DNA from 2 places in the Streptomyces sp. NPDC041135 genome. Region 2 is predicted to be linked to the other one. Evidence: predicted binding sites of a transcription regulator. Region 2 holds the regulator's gene; the other holds the start of a gene.
What was found. Region 2 encodes HspR, which represses chaperone genes until heat shock. Its sites were predicted from a motif close to TTGAGNNNNNNNNNCTCAA; they were not measured.
Positions count from the first base shown of each region.

Region 1: the regulator HspR is predicted to act here: its motif matches at 2,335-2,353, upstream of lon (endopeptidase La).

Region 1 covers NZ_JBVIYZ010000011.1:137,803-149,526, forward strand. Annotated here, with positions in the region: gene lon (endopeptidase La) at 1-2,312, opposite strand, end outside; gene ACZ6CZ_RS24725 (spermine/spermidine synthase domain-containing protein) at 2,524-3,213, shown strand; gene ACZ6CZ_RS24730 (response regulator transcription factor) at 3,337-4,074, shown strand; gene ACZ6CZ_RS24735 (HAMP domain-containing sensor histidine kinase) at 4,071-5,183, shown strand; gene ACZ6CZ_RS24740 (multifunctional oxoglutarate decarboxylase/oxoglutarate dehydrogenase thiamine pyrophosphate-binding subunit/dihydrolipoyllysine-residue succinyltransferase subunit) at 5,465-9,310, shown strand; gene fxsT (FxSxx-COOH system tetratricopeptide repeat protein) at 9,425-11,724, opposite strand, start outside.
Region 2 covers NZ_JBVIYZ010000014.1:63,999-75,722, forward strand. Annotated here, with positions in the region: gene clpB (ATP-dependent chaperone ClpB) at 1-1,897, opposite strand, end outside; gene ACZ6CZ_RS27190 (pyridoxamine 5'-phosphate oxidase family protein) at 2,070-2,483, shown strand; gene ACZ6CZ_RS27195 ((2Fe-2S)-binding protein) at 2,629-2,925, opposite strand; gene ACZ6CZ_RS27200 (hypothetical protein) at 2,966-3,148, opposite strand; gene ACZ6CZ_RS27205 (helix-turn-helix transcriptional regulator) at 3,265-4,302, shown strand; gene ACZ6CZ_RS27210 (helix-turn-helix transcriptional regulator) at 4,401-5,480, opposite strand; gene ACZ6CZ_RS27215 (substrate-binding domain-containing protein) at 5,815-6,921, opposite strand; gene ACZ6CZ_RS27220 (heat shock protein transcriptional repressor HspR) at 7,287-7,739, opposite strand; gene dnaJ (molecular chaperone DnaJ) at 7,745-8,920, opposite strand; gene grpE (nucleotide exchange factor GrpE) at 8,975-9,634, opposite strand; gene dnaK (molecular chaperone DnaK) at 9,631-11,475, opposite strand; gene ACZ6CZ_RS27240 (MraY family glycosyltransferase) at 11,570-11,724, opposite strand, start outside.

The sequences.
Region 1 (11,724 bases), on a different contig from region 2:
TCGGCGGGCACGTCGTCCAGGTCGGGCTCGTTGCGCTTGGGGATGACGACCGTGCGCACCCCGGCGCGGTGGGCGGCGAGCAGCTTCTGCTTCACCCCGCCGATGGGCAGCACCCGGCCCGTCAGCGACACCTCGCCGGTCATCGCCACGTCCGTGCGCACCAGGCGGCCGGAGAGCAGTGAGGCCAGCGCGGTGGTCATGGTGATGCCCGCGCTCGGGCCGTCCTTGGGGACCGCGCCCGCCGGGAAGTGGATGTGCACGCCCCGGTCCTTCAGGTCGGCCACCGGCAGCTCCAGTTCGGCGCCGCGGCTGCGCAGGAAGCTCAGCGCGATCTGCGCCGACTCCTTCATCACGTCGCCCAGCTGGCCGGTGAGGGTCAGGCCCGCCGCGCCCGTCTCGGGGTCCGCGAGGGACGCCTCGACGAACAGCACGTCACCGCCCGCGCCCGTGACCGCCAGGCCGGTGGCGACACCGGGGACGGCGGTGCGGCGCTCGGCCGGGTCCTGGGCCGACTCCGGGACGTGGTGCGGGCGCCCGATGAGCGCGCGCAGGTCCTCGTCGCGGACGGTGAACGGCAGCTGCCGCTCGCCCAGTTCGTGCTGGGCCGCGATCTTGCGCAGCAGCCGCGCGATCGAGCGCTCCAGGGTGCGCACGCCCGCCTCACGGGTGTACTCGCCGGCGAGCTTGCGCAGGGCGCTCTCGTCCAGCGTCACCTCGTCGCCGGCCAGGCCCGCCCGCTCCAGCTGGCGCGGCAGCAGGTGGTCCCGGGCGATGACGACCTTCTCGTCCTCGGTGTAGCCGTCGAGGCGGACCAGTTCCATCCGGTCGAGCAGGGCCTCCGGGATGGCTTCGAGCACGTTGGCGGTGGCGAGGAAGACCACGTCGGACAGGTCGAGTTCGACCTCCAGGTAGTGGTCGCGGAAGGTGTGGTTCTGCGCGGGGTCGAGGACTTCGAGCAGTGCGGCCGCGGGGTCGCCGCGGAAGTCGGAGCCCACCTTGTCGATCTCGTCGAGGAGCACCACCGGGTTCATCGACCCGGCCTCCTTGACCGCCCGCACGATCCGGCCGGGCAGCGCGCCGACGTAGGTGCGGCGGTGGCCGCGGATCTCGGCCTCGTCGCGCACGCCGCCCAGCGCCACGCGGACGAACTTGCGCCCCATGGCGTGCGCGACGGACTCGCCGAGCGAGGTCTTGCCGACGCCGGGCGGCCCGACGAGCGCCAGGACGGCACCGCCGCGCCGGCCGCCGATCACGCCCAGGCCCCGGTCGGTGCGCCGCTTGCGGACCGCGAGGTACTCGGTGATCCGCTCCTTGACGTCCTCCAGGCCCGCGTGCTCGGCGTCCAGGACCGCCTTCGCGCCCTGGATGTCGTAGGCGTCCTCGGTGCGTTCGTTCCACGGCAGTTCCAGGACGGTGTCCAGCCAGGTGCGGATCCAGGAGCCCTCCGGGGACTGGTCGCTGGCCCGCTCCAGCTTGTCGACCTCCTTCAGCGCGGCCTCGCGGACCTTCTCCGGCAGGTCGGCGGCCTCGACGCGGGCCCGGTAGTCGTCGGACTCCTCGCCCTCGGACTCGCCGTTCAATTCGCGCAGTTCCTTGCGGACCGCCTCCAGCTGCCGGCGCAGCAGGAACTCGCGCTGCTGCTTGTCGACGCCCTCCTGGACGTCCTTGGCGATGGTCTCGGCCACGTCCTGCTCCGCGAGGTGGTCGCGCAGCTGCTGGGTGGCGAGCCTGAGGCGGGCGACCGGGTCGGCGGTCTCCAGCAGTTCGACCTTCTGCTCGGTGGTGAGGAAGGGGGAGTACCCGGAGTTGTCGGCGAGCGCGGAGACGCCGTCGATGGCCTGGACGCGGTCCACGACCTGCCAGGCGCCGCGCTTCTTCAGCCAGCTGGTGGCCAGCGCCTTGTACTCCTTGACCAGTTCCGCGACCTGACCGGGCAGCGGGTCCGGCACGCTGTCGTCGAGCCGCGTGCCCTCCACCCACAGCGCGGCGCCCGGCCCGGTGGTCCCGGCGCCGATCCGCACCCGGGCGCGACCCCGGACGAGGGCGCCGGGGTCGCCGTCGGCCAGCCGGCCGACCTGCTCGACGGTGCCGAGCACACCCGTCGTCGCGTACGTCCCGTCGATGCGCGGCACCAGCAGCACCTTCGGCTTCCCGGGTTCCGAGCGCGCGGCGGCCTGGGCGGCCTCGACCGCGGCGCGCACCTCGGCGTCGCTCAGGTCCAGCGGAACCACCATTCCGGGCAGCACGACCTCGTCGTCGAGCGGCAGCACGGGCAGGGTGAGCGGAGTGAACGCCGTGGACTCAGCAGCCATGATCTCCCCTTCGGCAGTCAAGTTGAGCTATGCCGACTCAATGCTCGGAAGCCCTGTGGTGTTCCCGGGGAGGTGTTCGCTGTGAGCGATCAAGAGCGGGAGCCGGGAAACGCGCAGGTGACGGGCCGTCCAGAGGCGGCAGGAACACCCGGGAGGGGCGCCGCGCGCAAATCCCGTGCCCGGGGCGCCGGGTTCGAGCAGGATGAGGGCCATGACTGCCACGTACGACAGGCCGGTGGTCCTGGACCGGCGCGAGGGCCCCTACGGCGAGGTGGTGCTGCGCCGGCACGGCCCGCTGCTGCAGATCATCGCCAACGGCTGCTTCCTCATGGACACCTCCGACGGCCGTTCCGAGCGGCTGCTCGTCGACGCCGCCCGCGACGCCCTGGACGGGCGGCCCGCCCCCGAGGTGCTCATCGGCGGGCTCGGGGTGGGCTTCTCGCTCGCACACGCCGCAGCCGACCCGCGCTGGGGACGGATCACCGTCGTCGAGCGGGAGCCGGCCGTCATCGACTGGCACCGCCACGGGCCGCTGTCGGAGCTGTCCGGCGCCGCGCTGGCCGACCCCCGCACCCGGATCGTCGAGGCGGATCTCGTGCGGTACGTCAATGAGACGTCCGACACATACGACGCCCTGTGCCTGGACATCGACAACGGGCCCGGCTGGACCGTCACCGAGGACAACGACGGGCTGTACTCCCCCAGCGGACTCACAGCCTGCGCACGGGTGTTGACGGAGGGCGGAGTGCTCGCCGTGTGGTCGGCCGAGCCCTCGCCAGAATTTGAAGGAACCTTGCGGAATGCCGGGTTCCGGCAGGTGCGTACCGAAGAGGTGCCCGTTGCCCGGGGCGTTCCGGACGCCGTGCACCTCGCCGTGCGACCGGCCGTACGACCTGGATAGCGAGGCCGCCGCGAGTCCCCGTAATGTGCTTCCCTGACGCAGGTCATTCAAGCGTCAATCGCAACCATGCGCAGACCGAGGAACCACCCCACTGGTTCCGGAAAGCACACTCAGGGGCGGGCGATGGAGCAGACACACACCTCCCACAACGGCGCGGCGGCCACTCCCGGCGCCCAGCGCCGGATCCTGGTCGTCGAGGACGACCCGACGATCGTCGACGCCATCGCGGCCCGGCTGCGCGCCGAGGGATTTCTCGTACAGACCGCGGGCGACGGCCCCTCCGCCGTCGACACCGCCGAGGCCTGGCAGCCCGATCTGCTGATCCTCGACATCATGCTGCCCGGCTTCGACGGCCTGGAGGTCTGCCGGCGCGTGCAGGCCCAGCGGCCGGTGCCGGTGCTGATGCTCACGGCCCGCGACGACGAGACCGACATGCTGGTCGGCCTCGGGGTCGGCGCCGACGACTACATGACCAAGCCCTTCTCGATGCGGGAGCTGGCGGCCCGCGTGCACGTGCTGCTGCGCCGGGTGGAGCGGGCCGCGATCGCCGCCTCCACGCCGCGCTCGGGCATCCTGCGCCTGGGCGAGCTGGAGATCGACCACGCGCAGCGCCGGGTGCGGGTGCGCAGCGAGGACGTCCACCTCACCCCCACCGAGTTCGATCTGCTGGTCTGCCTGGCGAACACCCCGCGCGCGGTGCTCTCCCGCGAGCAGCTGCTGGCCGAGGTGTGGGACTGGGCGGACGCCTCCGGCACCCGGACCGTCGACAGCCACATCAAGGCGCTGCGCCGCAAGATCGGCGCGGAGCGCATCCGCACGGTGCACGGCGTGGGATACGCGCTGGAGACGCCGACGCCATGAGCGACGGGCGGCCGGCCGCGCGCAGGAGCCCCGGGGAGGAGCCCTGGGGCGGCGTACGCCCGTTCTCGATCAAGACCAAGCTGGGCGCGCTCGTCGTCATCTCGGTGCTGATCACCACCGGTCTGTCGATGATCGCGGTGCACACCAAGACGGAGCTGCGCTTCATCACGGTCTTCTCGATGATCGCCACGCTGCTGATAACGCAGTTCGTGGCCCACTCGCTCACCGCCCCGCTGGACGAGATGAACGCGGTGGCCCGGTCCATCTCGCACGGCGACTACACCCGCCGGGTGCGCGAGAACCGCCGGGACGAGCTGGGCGACCTGGCCGGGACCATCAACGTCATGGCCGACGAGCTGGAGGCCCAGGACCGCCAGCGCAAGGAGCTGGTGGCGAACGTCTCGCACGAGCTGCGCACCCCCATCGCGGGCCTGCGCGCGGTGCTGGAGAACGTCGTGGACGGCATCGCCGAGCCGGACACCGAGACCATGCGCACGGCCCTGAAGCAGACCGAGCGGCTGGGCCGGCTGGTGGAGACCCTGCTGGACCTGTCCCGGCTGGACAACGGGGTGGTCCCGCTGCGCGGGCGGCGCTTCGAGGTGTGGCCGTACCTGTCGGGCGTGCTGAAGGAGGCCAACATGGTCGCCTCGGCGCGCGCGGGCATCGCCTCCGGCTCCGGCAGCCACACCCGGACCGACGTCCATCTGCACCTCGACGTCTCCCCGCCCGAGCTGACCGCGCACGCGGACCCCGAGCGCATCCACCAGGTCGTGGCGAATCTCATCGACAACGCGGTCAAGCACAGCCCGCCGCACGGCCGGGTGACGGTGCGGGCGCGGCGCGGGCCGCAGCCGGAGTCGCTGGAGCTGGAGGTGCTGGACGAGGGGCCGGGCATACCGCGCTCGGAGTGGCGACGGGTCTTCGAGCGCTTCAACCGGGGCGCCGTGAACCGGCCGCACGGGCCGGGCAGCGACGGCGGCACGGGACTGGGCCTGGCGATCGCCCGCTGGGCCGTCGATCTGCACGGCGGCCGGATCCGTGTGGCCGAATCCGATCGCGGTTGCCGGATCATCGTCACTCTTCCGGGAGAGTCATCCGTGCCAAGTTGACGTAAAGTTCGAAGCGGAGCCACAAGATCCACGATCTTCCGCGCCGCCGGACACGTGTGATCAGGGAAGGCCTGCGGCGGAGTCCTGCCCGGGCCCCGCTCCGCGTACCCCTTCCACAGGTGAACCACGCTTGTTTCCCGCCATATCAAGCCCTGAAACAAGATTTCTGATGTGACTTACGCGACGATGAACCGGCCCGACCTGACCTTCACCGGCAGGGAGGCGTAGCCTTTATTCCCGCTGTCCATCACCTTGTGAAGCGGAAGAGGGCGGTTGCCGCCGTGTCGCCACAGTCCCCCAGTAACTCGAGCATCTCCACCGACGACCAAGCCGGGAAGAACCCCGCCGCGGCGTTCGGCCCCAACGAGTGGCTCGTCGACGAGATCTATCAGCAGTACCTCCAGGACCCGAATTCGGTAGACCGCGCCTGGTGGGACTTCTTCGCCGACTACAAGCCGGGGGCGCCAGCCTCCCCGGCTCCGGCGGGTAGTGCGGCCACGGGGGCCGCGGAGACCACCTCCACGGCTGCTCAGGCCCAGCCGGCGGCGCCGACCGCGCCCGCCCCGGCCCCCGCCGCACCCGCGGCCGCCGCACCGGCGCCCGCCGCGCAGGCGCCCGCCTCGGCCCCGGCTCCGGCCCCCGCCGCACCGCAGGCCGCCGCGCCCGCCCCGGCGCCCGCCAAGGCCGCCCCGCCGGCCCGGCCCGCCGCCGCGGCCCAGCCGAAGGCCAAGGCCGCCGAGCCCGCCGGCGCGGCGAAGGAGGGCCCCGAGCTGATCACGCTGCGCGGCCCCGCCGCCGCCGTGGCGAAGAACATGAGCGCCTCCCTGGAGCTGCCGACCGCCACCTCGGTCCGCGCGGTCCCGGTGAAGCTGCTGTTCGACAACCGCATCGTGATCAACAACCACCTGAAGCGGGCGCGGGGCGGGAAGATCTCCTTCACGCACCTCATCGGCTTCGCGATGGTGCAGGCCATCAAGGCCATGCCGTCGATGAACTGGTCGTTCGGCGAGAAGGACGGCAAGCCGACCCTCGTCAAGCCGCCGCACGTCAACCTGGGCCTGGCCATCGACCTGGTCAAGCCCAACGGTGACCGCCAGCTCGTCGTGGCCGCCATCAAGAAGGCCGAGACGCTGAACTTCTTCGAGTTCTGGCAGGCCTACGAGGACATCGTCCGCCGCGCCCGCGACGGCAAGCTGACGATGGACGACTTCACCGGCGTCACGGTCTCCCTGACCAACCCCGGCGGCCTCGGCACCGTCCACTCGGTGCCGCGCCTGATGCCCGGGCAGTCGGTCATCATGGGCGTCGGCTCCATGGACTACCCGGCGGAGTTCCAGGGCACCAGCCAGGACACCCTGAACAAGCTCGGCATCTCCAAGGTCATGACGCTCACGTCGACCTACGACCACCGGGTCATCCAGGGCGCCGCCTCCGGCGAGTTCCTGCGCCAGGTCGCCAACCTGCTGCTGGGCGAGAACGGCTTCTACGACGACGTCTTCGAGGCGCTGCGCATCCCCTACGAGCCGGTCCGCTGGCTCAAGGACATCGACGCCTCCCACGACGACGACGTCACCAAGGCCGCCCGCGTCTTCGAGCTGATCCACTCCTACCGGGTCCGCGGCCACGTCATGGCCGACACCGACCCGCTCGAGTACCGCCAGCGCAAGCACCCCGACCTGGACATCACCGAGCACGGCCTCACCCTGTGGGACCTGGAGCGCGAGTTCGCCGTCGGCGGCTTCGCCGGCAAGTCGATGATGAAGCTGCGCGACATCCTCGGCGTGCTGCGCGACTCGTACTGCCGCACCACCGGCATCGAGTTCATGCACATCCAGGACCCCAAGCAGCGCAAGTGGATCCAGGACCGCGTCGAGCGCCCGCACTCCAAGCCGGAGCGCGAGGAGCAGCTGCGCATCCTGCGCCGCCTGAACGCGGCCGAGGCCTTCGAGACCTTCCTGCAGACGAAGTACGTCGGCCAGAAGCGGTTCTCCCTGGAGGGCGGCGAGTCCGTCATCCCGCTGCTCGACGCGGTGATCGACTCCGCGGCCGAGTCCCGCCTGGACGAGGTCGTCATCGGGATGGCCCACCGCGGCCGCCTGAACGTCCTCGCCAACATCGTCGGCAAGTCGTACGCGCAGATCTTCCGCGAGTTCGAGGGCAACCTCGACCCGAAGTCGATGCACGGTTCCGGCGACGTGAAGTACCACCTGGGCGCCGAGGGCACCTTCACCGGCCTGGACGGCGAGCAGATCAAGGTCTCGCTGGCCGCCAACCCGTCCCACCTGGAGACGGTCGACCCGGTCATCGAGGGCATCGCCCGCGCCAAGCAGGACATCATCAACAAGGGCGGCACGGACTTCACGGTCCTGCCCGTCGCGCTGCACGGCGACGCGGCCTTCGCGGGCCAGGGCGTGGTGGCCGAGACCCTGAACATGTCGCAGCTGCGCGGCTACCGCACCGGCGGCACGGTCCACATCGTCATCAACAACCAGGTCGGCTTCACCGCGGCGCCGGAGTCCTCGCGCTCGTCGATGTACGCCACCGACGTGGCCCGCATGATCGAGGCCCCGATCTTCCACGTGAACGGCGACGACCCGGAGGCCGTGGTGCGCGTCGCGCGCCTGGCGTTCGAGTTCCGTCAGGCGTTCAACAAGGACGTGGTGATCGACCTCATCTGCTACCGCCGCCGCGGTCACAACGAGTCGGACAACCCGGCCTTCACCCAGCCGCTGATGTACGACCTGATCGACAAGAAGCGCTCGGTGCGCAAGCTCTACACCGAGTCCCTCATCGGTCGCGGCGACATCACCCTGGAAGAGGCCGAGCAGGCCCTCCAGGACTACCAGGGCCAGCTGGAGAAGGTCTTCACGGAGGTCCGCGAGGCCGCCTCCCAGCCGGTCTCCGGCCCGGTGCCGGACCCGCAGGCGGACTTCCCGGTCGCCGTGAACACCGCGGTCTCCTCGGAGGTCGTCAAGCGGATCGCCGAGTCCCAGGTCAACATCCCGGACGCCTTCCACGTCCACCCGCGTCTGCTGCCGCAGCTCCAGCGCCGGGCGGCGATGGTCGAGGACGGCACGATCGACTGGGGCATGGGCGAGACGCTCGCGGTCGGCTCCCTCCTGCTGGAGGGCACCCCCGTCCGCCTGTCCGGCCAGGACTCCCAGCGCGGCACCTTCGGCCAGCGCCACGCGGTGCTCATCGACCGCGAGTCGGGCGAGGAGTTCACGCCGCTCATGTACCTCGCCGAGGAGCAGGCGCGCTACAACGTCTACAACTCGCTGCTGTCCGAGTACGCCGTCATGGGCTTCGAGTACGGCTACTCGCTGGCCCGCCCCGACGCGCTGGTCATGTGGGAGGCGCAGTTCGGCGACTTCGTCAACGGCGCCCAGACCGTGGTCGACGAGTACATCTCGGCGGCCGAGCAGAAGTGGGGCCAGACGTCCGGCGTCACCCTCCTCCTGCCGCACGGCTACGAGGGCCAGGGCCCGGACCACTCCTCGGCCCGTGTCGAGCGCTTCCTCCAGCTCTGCGCGCAGAACAACATGACGGTCGCCATGCCGACCCTTCCGTCGAACTACTTCCACCTCCTGCGGTGGCAGGTGCACAACCCGCACCACAAGCCGCTGGTGGTCTTCACCCCGAAGTCGATGCTGCGCCTGAAGGCCGCCGCGTCGAAGACGGAGGAGTTCACGTCGGGTCAGTTCCGCCCGGTCATCGGCGACGCCAGCGTGGACCCGGCCGCGGTCCGCAAGGTCGTCTTCGTGGCGGGCAAGCTGTACTACGACCTGGAGGCCGAGCGGGTCAAGCGCGGCGTCACGGACACCGCGATCATCCGCATCGAGCGCCTGTACCCGCTGCCGGGTGCCGAGATCCAGGCCGAGGTCAACAAGTACCCGAACGCCGAGAAGTACCTGTGGGCGCAGGAGGAGCCGGCGAACCAGGGCGCGTGGCCCTTCATCGCCCTCAACCTGATCGACCACCTGGACCTGGCGGTCGGCGCGGACATCCCGCCGGGCGAGCGGCTGCGCCGCATCTCCCGCCCGCACGGCTCGTCCCCCGCGGTGGGTTCGGCCAAGCGGCACCAGGCCGAGCAGGAGCAGCTGGTGCGTGAGGTGTTCGACGCGTAGGCCTGCGGCACGCGCGCGAGGGGCCGGCCCCGAGTCCTCACGGACCCGGGGCCGGCCCCTTGTGCGTGCCCCGTGACGCGGGCGATGCCCGGGTGGCCGGCAGCCCGGCCGGTGTCAGCTCGCCTGGGGTTCGAAGTCCCAGTACGGGCGGTTGCGGGAGCGGGCCGAGATGGTGTGGACGTGCTGCGGACCGAGGGTGGCGGCCAGGTCGGACAGCGCCTCCTGCTCGACCTTCTCGGCCTGCTGGCGGTCCCGCAGGGCCCGCAGGTCGGCCGCGTGCGCGACGCGGGCGGAGAGGGTGAGCGGGTGGGTGCGGCCCAGGATCTCGGTCGCCCGGGCGATGGTGACCCGGCTCAGTTCAGCGGCGGACTCGGTCTCGCCGACGAGGTTGCGCAGCGCGGAGGCGTTGATGGCGCAGCCCAGGGTGTGCGGGTGGCTCTCCCCCAGTACCGCGGTCATGCCGGCCAGGGCCTGCTCGACGAGGACGTGCGCGTGCTCCCGCTCGCCGACGCTGCGCAGGATCAGGGCGTGGTTGGCGCGGGCTCCGATGGTGAAGGGGTGGTCCTCGGGCAGCAGCTGCTCGTAGCGGGCGATGACGGACTCGCCGGCCTCGCGGGCCTGGTCGATGTCGCCGTGCTCGCGGGCGAAGCAGCTCTGGCTGACGGCGGCGGCGAGGGTGAGCATGTGGGTGTCGCCCAGCTTGCGTTCGTAGCCCTCCAGCACCCGGGTGAGCAGTTCGCCCGCGCTGGCGCGGTCGCCGCCGCGCAGCTGGCACAGGGCCAGGTTGTGCTCGGCCCGCAGGGTGTCCTGGTGGTCGCGGCCCATGACCAGGTGGTACTCGCGGACGTTCCTGGCCTGGCTGGACTCGGCTTCCGAGTAGCGGCCCAGCAGGCGCAGGTCGACGGCGTAGGACACCTCGGAGAAGAGGGTCCAGGGGTGGCGGCCCTTGAGCAGCAGCCGGCGGGCGTCCAGGGTCTTCTGGTCGATGTCCCTGGCCTCTTCGTACCGGCCCAGCAGCCGGAGGGTGAAGCCGAGGTTGTTCAGGGCGCTGAGGGTGCGCGAGTCCTGTTCGCCGAAGAGGCCGCGGTAGGTCGGGTAGAGCCACTGGCACAGCTCGAGCGCCTCGTCGTAGCGGCCCAGGTTCCACAGGTCGGCCGCGAGGCCGCTGGCCATCCGCAGGTGGTCCAGGTCGTCGCGGCCCTTCTCCGCCCGCAGGCGTTCGACCGCGGCCCGCTCCAGGGCCTCGGTCTCCTCGAAGCGGCCGGCGGAGCGCAGCAGGTTCGCGTAGTGGTAGGTGACCTCCCACACGCGGGGGTGCGACGCGCCGAGCAGCCGGCGCCAGGCGCGCAGGGCGCGGGAGCCCAGTTTGACGCCTGCGCTGTACTCGCCCGCGAACCACATGTAGCGCAGGCAGTTGAGGACCAGGCTCTGCACCCTGCGGTCCTTGCTCTGCAGCACGTCGGCGTACTTCAGGTGCGGCACGATCTCGGCGTACGCGTCCCAGTTGCGGGTGTCGGTGGGCCGGCCGGGGTCGGCCTCGGCCAGCGCCCGCCGCACCACCTCGATGAACTCCTTGCGGTCGGCTTCGGGCATGTCCTTGTGCACGATCTGGTGCACCATCCGGTGCAGGTACACGGACTCGCCCGCGGAGGCCGCCTCGTCCAGCGCCGCCTCGTGGGACTCCAGGCGCACCACCGAGTACTGGCGCAGCTGGTTGATGGCCTTGTTCCACAGCAGCGGGTCGTCCAGCAGTCCGGCCAGCTGCTCGGGGAGGTCGTCGTGCGGCATGTCCTTGAGCAGCCGGACCGGGATGAACCCGGGGGCGAAGAAGGTGCACAGGCGCAGCAGGTCGACCGACTCCGGGACGGTCTCGCGGAGTTTGTTCAGCAGTATCGACCAGGCGGTCTGGAAGGCCAGCGGGAAGTCCGCGGACACCTTCACCACGTCCTGGTCGATCCCGCCGTCCAGCAGGGCGATGTACTGCCGCACCGACAGGTCGGAGTCGTTCAGCCAGCCGGCCGTCTGGTCCAGCAGCAGGGGCAGGTCCTCCAGCGCGTCGGCCAGCTGGTCGGCCTCGGGCTCGGACAGCCGGGGCGCGCGGCGGCGGATGAACGCGACCGACTCGTCGCGGTCGTAGACGGGGACCTCCAGCAGTCTGCTGTTGTGCTCGCCCCATTCGGGGTTGCGGGAGGTGATCAGCACGTGGCCGGGGCCGGTCGGGACCAGGTCCCAGATCTGGTCGGGTTCGTCGGCGCCGTCCAGGACGAGCAGCCAGCGGGAGTACGGGGTGCCGCGGCGCAGCGCGTCACGCACCGCGCGCAGCCGCTCGCCGTACTCGGCGCCGGTGGACAGGCCGAGTTTCGGGGCGAGTTCGGCGAGCAGCCGGCGGTAGGTGACGCGTTTCTCGGCGTTGA
Region 2 (11,724 bases):
TGGCCCGCTCGTCGTCGAAGAGGAAGTCGGCGAGCGCCTTGGCCAGTTCCGTCTTGCCGACACCGGTCGGGCCGAGGAAGAGGAAGGACCCGGTGGGCCGGTCGGGGTCGGCGATCCCGGCGCGGCTGCGGCGGACGGCGTCGGAGACGGCCCGTACGGCCTCGCTCTGGCCGATGAGCCGGCGGCCGATCTCGTCCTCCATGCGCAGCAGCTTCTGGGTCTCGCCCTCCAGCAGCCGTCCGGCGGGGATGCCGGTCCAGGCGGCGACGACGTCGGCGATGTCGTCGGGGCCGACCTCGTCCTTGACCATGGTGTCCCGGCTGACCTCCTCCTCGGCCTCCGAGGCGGCCTCCAGCTCCTTCTCCAGCTGCGGGATCTCCCCGTACAGCAGCTTGGAGGCGGTGTCGAAGTCGCCGTCGCGCTGGGCGCGTTCGGCCTGGCCGCGCAGGTCGTCGAGGCGTTCCTTCAGCTCACCGACCCGGTTCAGGGACTGCTTCTCGCGCTCCCAGCGCACGGTCAGGCCACGCAGTTCCTCCTCCTTGTCGGCGAGGTCGCGGCGCAGCTTCTCCAGCCGCTCCCGGGAGGCGGGGTCGGTCTCCTTGGCGAGGGCGAGCTCCTCCATCTTCAGCCGGTCGACGCCGCGCTGGAGTTCGTCGATCTCCACGGGCGAGGAGTCGATCTCCATGCGCAGCCGGGAGGCCGACTCGTCGACGAGGTCGATGGCCTTGTCCGGCAGGAAGCGGGAGGTGATGTAGCGGTCGGACAGGGTGGCGGCCGCCACCAGCGCCGAGTCCGCGATCTGCACCTTGTGGTGGGCCTCGTAGCGGCCCTTGAGCCCGCGCAGGATGGCGATGGTGTCCTCGACGGTCGGCTCGGCCACCAGCACCTGCTGGAAGCGCCGCTCCAGGGCGGGGTCCTTCTCGATCCGCTCGCGGTACTCGTCCAGCGTCGTGGCGCCGACCATGCGCAGCTCACCGCGGGCGAGCATGGGCTTGAGCATGTTGCCCGCGTCCATCGCGGAGTCGCCGCCGGCGCCCGCGCCGACGACCGTGTGCAGCTCGTCGATGAAGGTGATGATCTGCCCGTCGGAGTCCTTGATCTCGGCGAGGACGGTCTTCAGCCGCTCCTCGAACTCGCCCCGGTACTTCGCCCCGGCCACCATGGCGCCGAGGTCGAGGGAGACGAGCCGCTTGTCCTTGAGGGACTCGGGCACGTCCCCCTTGACGATGCGCTGGGCGAGCCCCTCGACGACGGCGGTCTTGCCGACGCCCGGCTCTCCGATGAGGACGGGGTTGTTCTTGGTACGGCGGGACAGCACCTGCACGACCCGGCGGATCTCCTGGTCCCGGCCGATGACCGGGTCCAGCTTGCCCTCCCGGGCGGCGGCGGTGAAGTCGGTGCCGAACTTCTCCAGGGCCTTGTACTGACCCTCGGGATCGGCGGTGGTCACGCGGCGGCCTCCCCTGGCCTTCTGAAACGCTTCCAGCAGCTTCTTGGCGCTCGCTCCCTGCCGCTGGAGCACCTCGGCGGCCGCACCGCCCTTGGCGGCGACCCCGATGAGCAGGTGCTCGGTGGACAGGTACTCGTCGCCGAGGTCCTTGGCGCGCTCGGTGGCGTCGGCGATCACGGCCAGCAGCTCGCGGTTGGGCTGCGGCGGCGCGACGGTGGAACCGGTCACGCTGGGCAGCCCGGCGAGCACGCGTTCCGCGCCGGAGCGCACGGCGGCCTGGTCGGCGTCGACGGCGGCGAGCAGATCGGTGATGTTCTCGTTGTCCTCCCCCCGGAGCAGGGCGAGCAGAAGGTGGGAGGGGGTGAGGTCCGGGTGTCCCTCGGTCACGGCCCGGTTGCTGGCCGCGTTGATCGCGTCCCGGCTCCGGTTGGTCAGCTCGGCGTCCACGTTCGCTCTCTCCTCCGTCTCCAGGGCCGATGCGGGGCCGTTGCCGGCGCACACCGCCGGCGCGCGGTGTCGTCGTGGGCTGCGCACCCACTGACTTGACCAACGTACACAAAGTTGAGTCTATTCCACTCAAGGCGGCGGATGCGGTGCCGGGGGACTAGGTTTTCCGGGCATGGCGACGTACTCCGTAGACCCGGGTGCCCCGGATGAGCCCTACCTCGGCTTCTGGCGGGAGCGGCATCTGTGCACCCTCACCACGATCCGCCCCGACGGCAGCCCGCACGTGGTGCCGGTCGGGGTGACCTACGACCCCGGGGCGCGGCTGGCCCGGGTGATCACCAACCGGACCAGCGCCAAGGTCGCCCATGTGCGGGCGGCCGGTCCCGAGGGGGCCCCGGTCGCGGTGTGCCAGGTGGACGGCCGGCGCTGGGCGACCCTGGAGGGGCGGGCCCTCGTCCGCACCGAGCCGGAACGGGTCGCGGAGGCGGTGCGGCGCTACGCCGAGCGCTACGAGCGGGTGCCCGCGCCCAACCCCGACCGGGTGGTCATCGAGATCGAGGTCCGGCGGACCCTGGGGCGCGGCTGAGATCAAGCCACCGTGCGGCGCGGCCGAAACGCCGCCATACCCGGAGATGTCCCCGGAAACGACAGCGGCGTCACCGTGTTCAGGTCACGGTGACGCCGCTGCGGGGGGAAGTACCTGAGCGATCTTTTACGACGGGGGAATCGCGTCAGGCACTGCGGGGGGTGGCCGAGATGGTCCTTACGTCCGGGACGTCCGGCTCTGCCAGCCGGTGGTCCCGTTGGTCCAGGTTCACAAAGATCATTCCGTACCGGACGGCGCACCGTACCGGCTGTGGCGCGCCTCGCGGCTTGCGCAGGCACCGGTAGGCCCGCACGTCCTCGTCCTCGTCCCGGGTGACGACGACCGGCTCGCCGAAGACGGTCACCATGAGCGAGTCACCGCTGTGGGGGATGGCGGTGACCAGGTCGATGAAGTGCCAGCCCGAGCGATAGGCGGTGGCCATCTCGCGCCGGAAGGACCGGTCGTCAGGTGGAGTGGTCACATCAGCTCCCCACTCCAGCTGTCGCGGAAGATGCCTCACCACTACTCACCGTGGCGCCGGTGTTCACCGCCACCGTCGGCCACTGGGTATTCGCTCGCTCGTCGCCCTTCGCGCCGGACAGACCATTCAGCGCCCCGAGGGCCACCACGGCGGAGAAGGCGGCGACAAGTACCGAGCGAAGCAGTTTGTTACCCATAGTCGGCTTCGTCCTCACTTGAAGGTCCCCTTTTCCCCCGTCAGGTACGACGATGGCTCATTCGGGCACGTGGTGGCCACACAATCAGTGCATCATGTTCCTGCATGTTCAGGAGCCTGGGGGGTGGAGATTTGGCAACGAATCGGTCGGAAGCGGGACATCCCCACGCGGTCACCGACTGGTGCGAGGAAGGCAGTCGCCTTTACGCCATCGCCCTGCGCACCGGACGCGTGGCCCGCGCGGACACCGCGGCCGCCCCCTGCCTGATGGAGTTCGCCCTGCTCCACCCGGACCCGGACGATCCGACCTGGCTGCGGCCGGTGCCGCCGGCGGTCGCCCTGGCCCAGCGGCTGAACCCGATAGAGCAGGAGATCACCGAACGACGGCGGATGTCGATCGAACTCGCCCACATCTTCGAGCCGTTCATGGCACTCAGCGCCGAGGGCGGCGCCTCCAGCGATTCCATCACGGTCCTGGAGGGCGGCGAGCGCATCAACGCGGCCCTCAACCTGGCCACGGCCCAGTGCCAGTCCCAGCTGATGACCGTTCAGCCGACCGACCGTATCTCGGAAAGCAGCCTGCTGCGCAGCCTGGAGCGGGACCGCCCGCTGATCGAACGTGGTGTGAAGGTCCGCAGCCTCTATCAGCACACGGCCCGCTACAACCCGGAGAAGCTGGCCTACGTGGCCCAGCTCTCCAACGGCAAGGTCGAGTACCGGACCATCGACGAGCTGGTGGAGCGCCTGATCATCTGCGACGGGACGGTCGCCTTCATCCCGGCCCGCGAGGACCAGCAGGTCGCCCTGGAACTGCGGCACCCGGGGATCGTCCGGTATCTGGCCAAGGTCTTCGAGTACCTGTGGGACCGGGCCGTCCCGATGGGCGCCGGCGGCCCGTACGAGCCCGCCTCGGACGGCATCACCGAGATCCAGCACTCCATCGCCAAGCTCCTGGTGGAGGGGCACGTCGACGAGGCCATCGCCCGCCGGCTGGGCATGAACGTCCGCACCTGCCGCGCCCACATCGCCAAGCTGGCCCAGGTCCTGGGCAGCGGCAGCCGCGCCCAGCTCGGCTACCTCATCGCCCGCTCCGGCATCCTGAACCAGGACACCTCCTCCTCGGACGGCGAAACGGCCCCGTGACCCGCTCGACCCCATGACCCCTTCGGGGCGTTGCCGGTGACCCCTTCGGGCGGTCCAGCGGGGCCGTACGCACCCGCCCGTCCGCCCCCGCCCGTGCGTCAGCGCACCGTCCGGGGCCCCTGCCCGGGGATGCCGAGCGCGGCGGACGCCGGGGGCGCGGCGGGTCCGGCCGCCTCGGCGGGGCCGGCGGTGCGCGCCGGCCCGTCCAGGCCCACCTGGGCGATCCGCACGCCCAGTTGGGTCCGGCTCGCCGCCCCGAGCGTCTCCGACAGGCGGGCGATGTGCGCGCGGCAGGTGCGCACGCTGATGCCGAGGCGCTCGGCGATCACCGCGTCCTGGTGCCCCTCCGCGAGCAGCGCGGCGATGGACTGCTCCCGGTGCGAGATGCCCTCGATGCCGGTGTCGGGCAGTGACGCGGTCAGCGGGATGGCCAGGCGCCACAGCCGCTCGAACACCGTCACAAGATATTCGACCAGCGCCGGGTGGCGCAGTTCGAGCGCCATCGTGCGCTCGGAGTTGGCGGGCACGAAGGCGACCGTGCGGTCGAAGAGGATCAGCCGGTCGATGACCTCGTCCAGCGTGCGGGCCTCGACCGTGCCGCCCATCAGCTCCAGGTAGTTGAGCAGCCCCTGCCCGTGCCGGGCCACGTGCGTGTAGAGGTCGCGCATGCGCACGCCCCGGCCGCGCAGCGCCAGCGCCCGGTGCAGACCCTCGGTCAGCTCGGCCTCGCGCCGGATGCCGCCGGGCTGCACGGTCAGCACCTCGGTGGTGCACGCCTCCGTGGCCTCGTCCATCGCGGCCTGGATGCGGGAGAGCCCGTCCAGGACGCGGATCGCCGTGCCCTCGCCGGGGGCGGACAGCGCCTGGAGCTGGCGGCCGAGACCGGCGTACCACTCGAAGGCCGCGACGGCCGAACCCACCCTGCGCTGGCTCTCCCTGACCTCGTCGTGGACGCCGCGCAGCAGCCGGGTCATGACCTCCTGCGGGGAGGTCGGCACCAGCCAGTCCATGTCGTCCGGGTCAGGGTGCAGCAGCGCCAGTTCCAGCAGGCAGGGCACCGGCTCGGCGTCCGTGCGCGGCACCCGCCCCCGGCGCACGGCCCGGGAGTACACGCGGTCCCCGGCCGCGCACAGTCGGTCGGCACCGTGTGGATGTTCTGTGGCCCCGTGCCCGGCCATCGCCCATTCCACCCCCCGGTCTGCTGCCACATCCGCAGCGCAACTATGCGCGGCCCCGACCCTGTCCGCAACACGGCTCTCCACGGCGGGGCCGTCGTAAACGCCGGGCCCGGCCCGCCGCCGTCCCGTCTCCACCGGGCCGCGAGCGCCCTTCCCGGCCGCGGGCACGGCCTGCCGTGAGCGCCCCCTGCCGGGCTCCCGGGCCCGTCCCACCCGCGCGGGTGACCTCCCGGGGGCGTGCCCTTGACGGCGCGACAGGGGCCGCGCAGACGGGCGCGGGGACGGGCGGGCGGCGGGGCCGTCCCGGGTCGCCGCCTCCGCGGCCGCGGGCGGGCTACTTGACGCCGGCCGCCGCGCAGGCCGCCTTGTACTTGGCGGTGCAGATGTCCGACACGCTGTAGATGCCGTCGGCGACGACCGTGTCCTCGATCTTGCTCTTGGTCAGCGCGCTGACCGCGACCAGCTGGGCGGGGATGTCCTTCTTGGTGGGGCTGTCGACCTTGTCCTGGGTCAGGGCGTCGAACTGGATGTCCTTGCCCTGGATCTTGGCGACGGCCATCTGCGCGGCGGCCTCGGCCTCGTCGGGGTAGGACTTGTAGACGCTCATGTACTGCTCGCCCAGCAGGATGCGCTGCACGGCCGCCAGTTCGGCGTCCTGCCCGGTGATCGGCGGCAGATGGGAGACGCCGGCCGCCTTGAGGGCGGCGATGACACCGCCGGCCATGCCGTCGTTGGCGGAGTAGACGCCGGCGATGTTGTCCTTGCCGATCTCGTTGATCGCCCTGGCCATGCTCTCCTGGGCGATCTCCGGCTTCCAGTCCTTGGTGTCGTAGCTCTTCGCGATGGTCACCTTGCCGTTCAGCTCGGACAGCGCGCCCTGCTTGAACTGCTTGGCGTTGGGGTCGGTGAGCGAGCCGTTCACCATGACGATCTTGTCTGAGGTGTCGGCGTCCGAGCCGAGCGCCTCCAGCAGCGAGCGGCCCTGCACCTCGCCGACGAGTTCGTTGTCGAAGGAAATGTAGGCGTCGATCGGGCCCTCGGCGAGCCGGTCGTAGGCGATGACCGGGATGCCCGCGTCCTCGGCCTTCTTCACGCCGCTCGCGATGGCGTGCGAGTCGACCGCGTCGAGCAGGATGACGTCGACGTGGTCGTCGATCATCGTCTGGAGCTGGTCGGCCTGGCGCCCGGCGTCCGCGTCCGCGTTGGAGTAGGCGACCTTGCCCCGCTTGTGGGTCAGCTCGGCGACCTTGCTCTTGATGATGGGGTAGTCGAACTTGTCGTACCGCGTGTTCGCCTTCTCCGGCAGCAGCAGGCCCACGGTGATGTCGTCACCCTTGGTCGGGCCGGCGCTCGCACCGTCGCTCGCCGCGTCGAACACGCCGCAGCCGGCGAGCGAAAGGGTCATGGCGGAGGCAGCCACGGATATGGCGATACGACGCATTCGGGGGCTCACTTCAGGTGCGATCCGGACGTGGGCGCTGCTTTACGACCCAGGTGTCTGAAAAGCCAACGCGGACGGCCCACCCGGCGTCAAGCGGAACTACTTAACGAGTGCGCAACACCACGCTCCGCTGCACCTGTGAAGGAAGAGCGGAACCGTCTCAACACACCCTTTACGGACCCTCCTTCCAAACGGAGCCTCATGGCTCGGTAAAGATCCGGACAACGGGCTCCATCCCCCGCGAGTCGCGATCCCGGGCAGCCGCCGGCCGCTGCGCCGGTCCGAGCACAGGACCGAACGAACCCGGCCAGAAGCGCGACGACGAAGGGGCCCGGATTCCGGGCCCCTTCGTCGTCGTGCGTGGGTCAGTCCGCCGAGGGCTGCCGCTTCGGCCGCCACACGACCAGCGCGCTGCTCTGCTGGACCTCCTGGTAGGGCACCAGGTCGCGGCGGTAGGAGGCGTGGACGGCGGCCTCGCGCTGCTGCATCGCGGCCGCCGCGCCCTCCAGGGCGGCCTGCAGCTCCGCCACCCGGGACTGCAGGGCGGCCACCTGGTTCTCCAGTTCGATGATGCGCTTGATGCCGGCCAGGTTGACGCCCTCGTCCTGCGACAACTGCTGCACCTGGCGCAGCAGTTCGATGTCGCGGGCCGAGTAGCGGCGGCCCCGGCCGGCGGTGCGGTCGGGGGAGACCAGGCCCAGGCGGTCGTACTGGCGCAGCGTCTGCGGGTGGAGCCCGGAGAGCTGGGCCGCCACCGAAATGACGTAGACCGGGGTCTCCTCGGTCAGTTCATACGGGTTGCGTCGACGGCCGTCCATCACTCTCAAGCTCCCTTCGCGGCCTCGAACAGCTCCGCCCGCGGGTCCTCGTCCGCGGTCGCCTCGTGGTACGCCAGCAGCGCGTCACGAGCCTTCCCCGACAGGTCCCTGGGGACACTCACCTCGACGGTGACCAGCAGATCGCCCCGGGTGCCGTCCTTGCGGACCGCGCCCTTGCCCCGGGCGCGCATGGTGCGGCCGTTGGGCGTGCCCGGCGGCAGCTTCAGCGTGACCGGGGGGCCGCCGAGGGTGGGCACCCGGACCTCTCCGCCGAGGGCCGCCTCGGTGAAGGTCACCGGGACGGTGACGGTGAGGTTGTCGTCCTTGCGGCCGAACACCGGGTGGTCGCCGACGTGCACGGCCACGTACAGGTCGCCCGCCGGTCCGCCCCGCTCGCCGGGCGCGCCCTTGCCGCGCAGCCGGATGCGCTGGCCGTCGGTCACCCCGGCGGGGATGCGGACCTGCATGGTCCGCGACGACTTGGCGCGTCCGCTGCCCTTGCACTCCATGCAGGGGTGCTCGGCGATCAGGCCGCGGCCCTTGCAGTCGGGGCAGGGGTCGGTCAGCGAGAAGCCGCCGCCCGAACCCCGGGCCACCTGGCCGGTGCCGACGCAGGTCGGGCACACGCGCGGCGTGCCGTTCTTGTCGCCGGTGCCGGAACAGGCCTTGCACGGGGCCTGGGAGGACATCCGCAGCGGCACAGTGGCGCCCTCGATGGCCTCGGTGAAGCTGAGCGTGACCTCGGACTCGATGTCCTGGCCGCGCCGCGGCTGGGTACGGGTGCCGCCGGCACCGCCGGCCCCGCCGCGGTTGAACAGGCCGCCGAAGACGTCACCGATGCCGCCGCCGAAGCTGCCCCCGCTCTGGGCGCCGCCTCCGAAGAGGTCGCCCAGGTCGAAGTTGAAGGAGCCGCCGGCACCGGGCCCGGGCCGGAACCCGCCGTTGCCGAACAGCGCGCGCGCCTCGTCGTACTCCTTGCGCTTCTTGGGGTCGCCGAGGATGTCGTTGGCCTCGGAGATCTCCTTGAAGCGCTCCTCCGCCTTGGCGTTGCCCTTGTTGGCGTCCGGGTGGAACTCGCGGGCCAGCTTGCGGTAGGCCTTCTTGATCTCGGCCTCGGTGGCGTCCTTGGGGACGCCGAGGACCTTGTAGTAGTCCTTCTCGATGAAGTCCTTGGTGCTCATCCCCGACGTCCCTCCTTCCTCGTCAGCTCCGCGGGCCGTCCCACCGGTATGACATCAGCCCTCGTCCGGGCCACCGCTCTCCTTGTCGTCGGCCGCCTCCGTCGCCTCGTCGCCCTTGCCGCCCTGCGCTCCGGGCTGCGGCTCGGCGACGGCCACCCGCGCGGGGCGGATGGTGCGTTCGCCGATGCGGTACCCGGGCTGCAGGATCGCCACGCACGTCGTCTCCGTGACGTCCGGCGCGTAGCTGTGCATCAGGGCCTCGTGGATCGTCGGGTCGAAGGGCTCGCCCTCCTTGCCGAACTGCTGCAGGCCCATCTTGGCCGCGACGGTCTCCAGCGACTCGGCCACCGACTTGAAGCCGCCGACCAGTTCGCCGTGCTCGCGGGCCCGGCCGATGTCGTCGAGCACGGGCAGCAGCTCGGTCAGGAGGTTCGCGATGGCGATCTCCTTGACCGCGACGCGGTCGCGCTCGACGCGGCGGCGGTAGTTCTGGTACTCGGCCTGGAGCCGCTGGAGGTCCGCCGTGCGCTCACCGAGCGCCGTGCGCACCTGGTCCAGCTGGGCGACCAGACCGGCGTCCTGTGCTGTTGCGTCCCCGGCCGGGGCCGCCCCCTCCTCCGTGGAGGGGGAGGCGGCCTTCGGCTCGGCGTCGTCGGGGGTGGCGCCGGAGGGGACGTCGGGCTTCTCCTCGAAGCCCGGGGTCTCCTCCGTCACGCGGCACCGTCCTTGCGCTCGTCGTCCACGATCTCGGCGTCCACGACGTCGTCGTCGGCCTTGGCCTCACCCGCGCCGGCGGACGCGCCATCGGCGGCCTGCGCACCCTGGGCGTCGGCGTACATGGCCTGGCCCAGCTTCTGCGAGACGGCGGCGACCTTCTCCGTCGCGGAGCGGATCTCGGCGGTGTCCTCGCCCTTGAGGGCTTCCTTCAGCTCGCCGATCGCGCCCTCGACCTCGGTCTTGATCTCGCCCGGGACCTTGTCCTCGTTGTCCTTGAGGAACTTCTCGGTCTGGTAGACGAGCTGCTCGCCCTGGTTGCGGGTCTCGGCGGCCTCGCGGCGCTTGTGGTCCTCCTCCGCGTAGCGCTCGGCCTCCTCACGCATGCGGTCGACCTCGTCCTTCGGCAGCGAGGAGCCGCCGGTGACGGTCATCTTCTGCTCCTTGCCCGTGCCGAGGTCCTTCGCGGTCACGTGCATGATGCCGTTGGCGTCGATGTCGAAGGCGACCTCGATCTGCGGGACACCGCGCGGGGCCGGCGGCAGACCGGTCAGCTCGAACATCCCGAGCTTCTTGTTGTACGCCGCGATCTCGCGCTCGCCCTGGTAGACCTGGATCTGCACGGAGGGCTGGTTGTCCTCGGCCGTCGTGAAGATCTCGGACCGCTTGGTCGGGATCGTGGTGTTGCGCTCGATGAGCTTGGTCATGATCCCTCCCTTGGTCTCGATACCGAGGGACAGCGGGGTGACGTCGAGCAGCAGGACGTCCTTGACCTCGCCCTTGAGGACACCGGCCTGGAGCGCGGCGCCGATGGCGACGACCTCGTCCGGGTTGACGCCCTTGTTGGCCTCGTTGCCGCCGGTCAGCTCCTTGACGAGCTCCGCGACGGCGGGCATGCGGGTGGATCCGCCGACGAGGACGACGTGGTCGATCTCGGACAGCTGGATGCCGGCGTCCTTGATGACGTTGTGGAACGGCGTCTTGCAGCGCTCCAGCAGGTCGGCCGTCAGCTGCTGGAACTGGGCGCGGGTGAGCTTCTCGTCCAGGTGCAGCGGGCCCTCGGCGGACGCCGTGATGTAGGGCAGGTTGATCGAGGTCTCGGTGGACGAGGACAGCTCGATCTTGGCCTTCTCGGCGGCCTCGCGGAGGCGCTGGAGGGCCATCTTGTCCTTGGCCAGGTCCACGCCGTGGCCGGACTTGAACTGCTGGACCAGGTAGTCGACGACGCGCTGGTCCCAGTCGTCACCACCGAGGTGGTTGTCACCGTTGGTGGCCTTCACCTCGACGACGCCGTCGCCGATCTCCAGCAGGGACACGTCGAAGGTGCCGCCGCCGAGGTCGAAGACGAGGATCGTCTGGTCGTCCTTGTCGAGGCCGTAGGCGAGCGCGGCCGCGGTGGGCTCGTTGACGATGCGCAGGACGTTGAGGCCCGCGATCTCACCGGCCTCCTTGGTGGCCTGGCGCTCGGAGTCGTTGAAGTAGGCGGGAACGGTGATGACCGCGTCGGTCACCTTCTCGCCCAGGTAGGCCTCGGCGTCCCGCTTGAGCTTCTGCAGGATGAACGCGGAGATCTGCTGGGGGTTGAAGTCCTTCCCGTCCAGCTGGATCTTCCAGTCGGTGCCCATGTGGCGCTTCACCGAGCGGATGGTCCGGTCCACGTTCGTGACCGCCTGGCGCTTGGCGACCTCGCCGACCAGCACCTCGCCGTTCTTGGCGAAGGCGACGACGGACGGCGTGGTCCTGGCACCCTCGGCGTTGGTGATGACGGTGGGCTCGCCGCCCTCCAGAACGCTGACGACGGAGTTAGTCGTGCCCAGGTCGATGCCGACCGCACGTGCCATGGTGATTTCCTCCAGCTGACTTGAGTGGAACAGACTCAAGTGTGCATGAGGTCCGGCCCTCGGTCAACAGACCTGAGTCGATCGGGCTCAAGTCTTATCCGTTCCTTACGCGCAAGTGCGTGTCGGACCGCTCGCCCATCTGCCGCCTGACCTGCGTGTTCACCGGTGCGCCGAGCTGTGTGGCCGGGGGCCGCCGCGCCCCGTAGACCGGCACTCGAAGGAGCACCAGCACCACCAGCAGCACCGCGC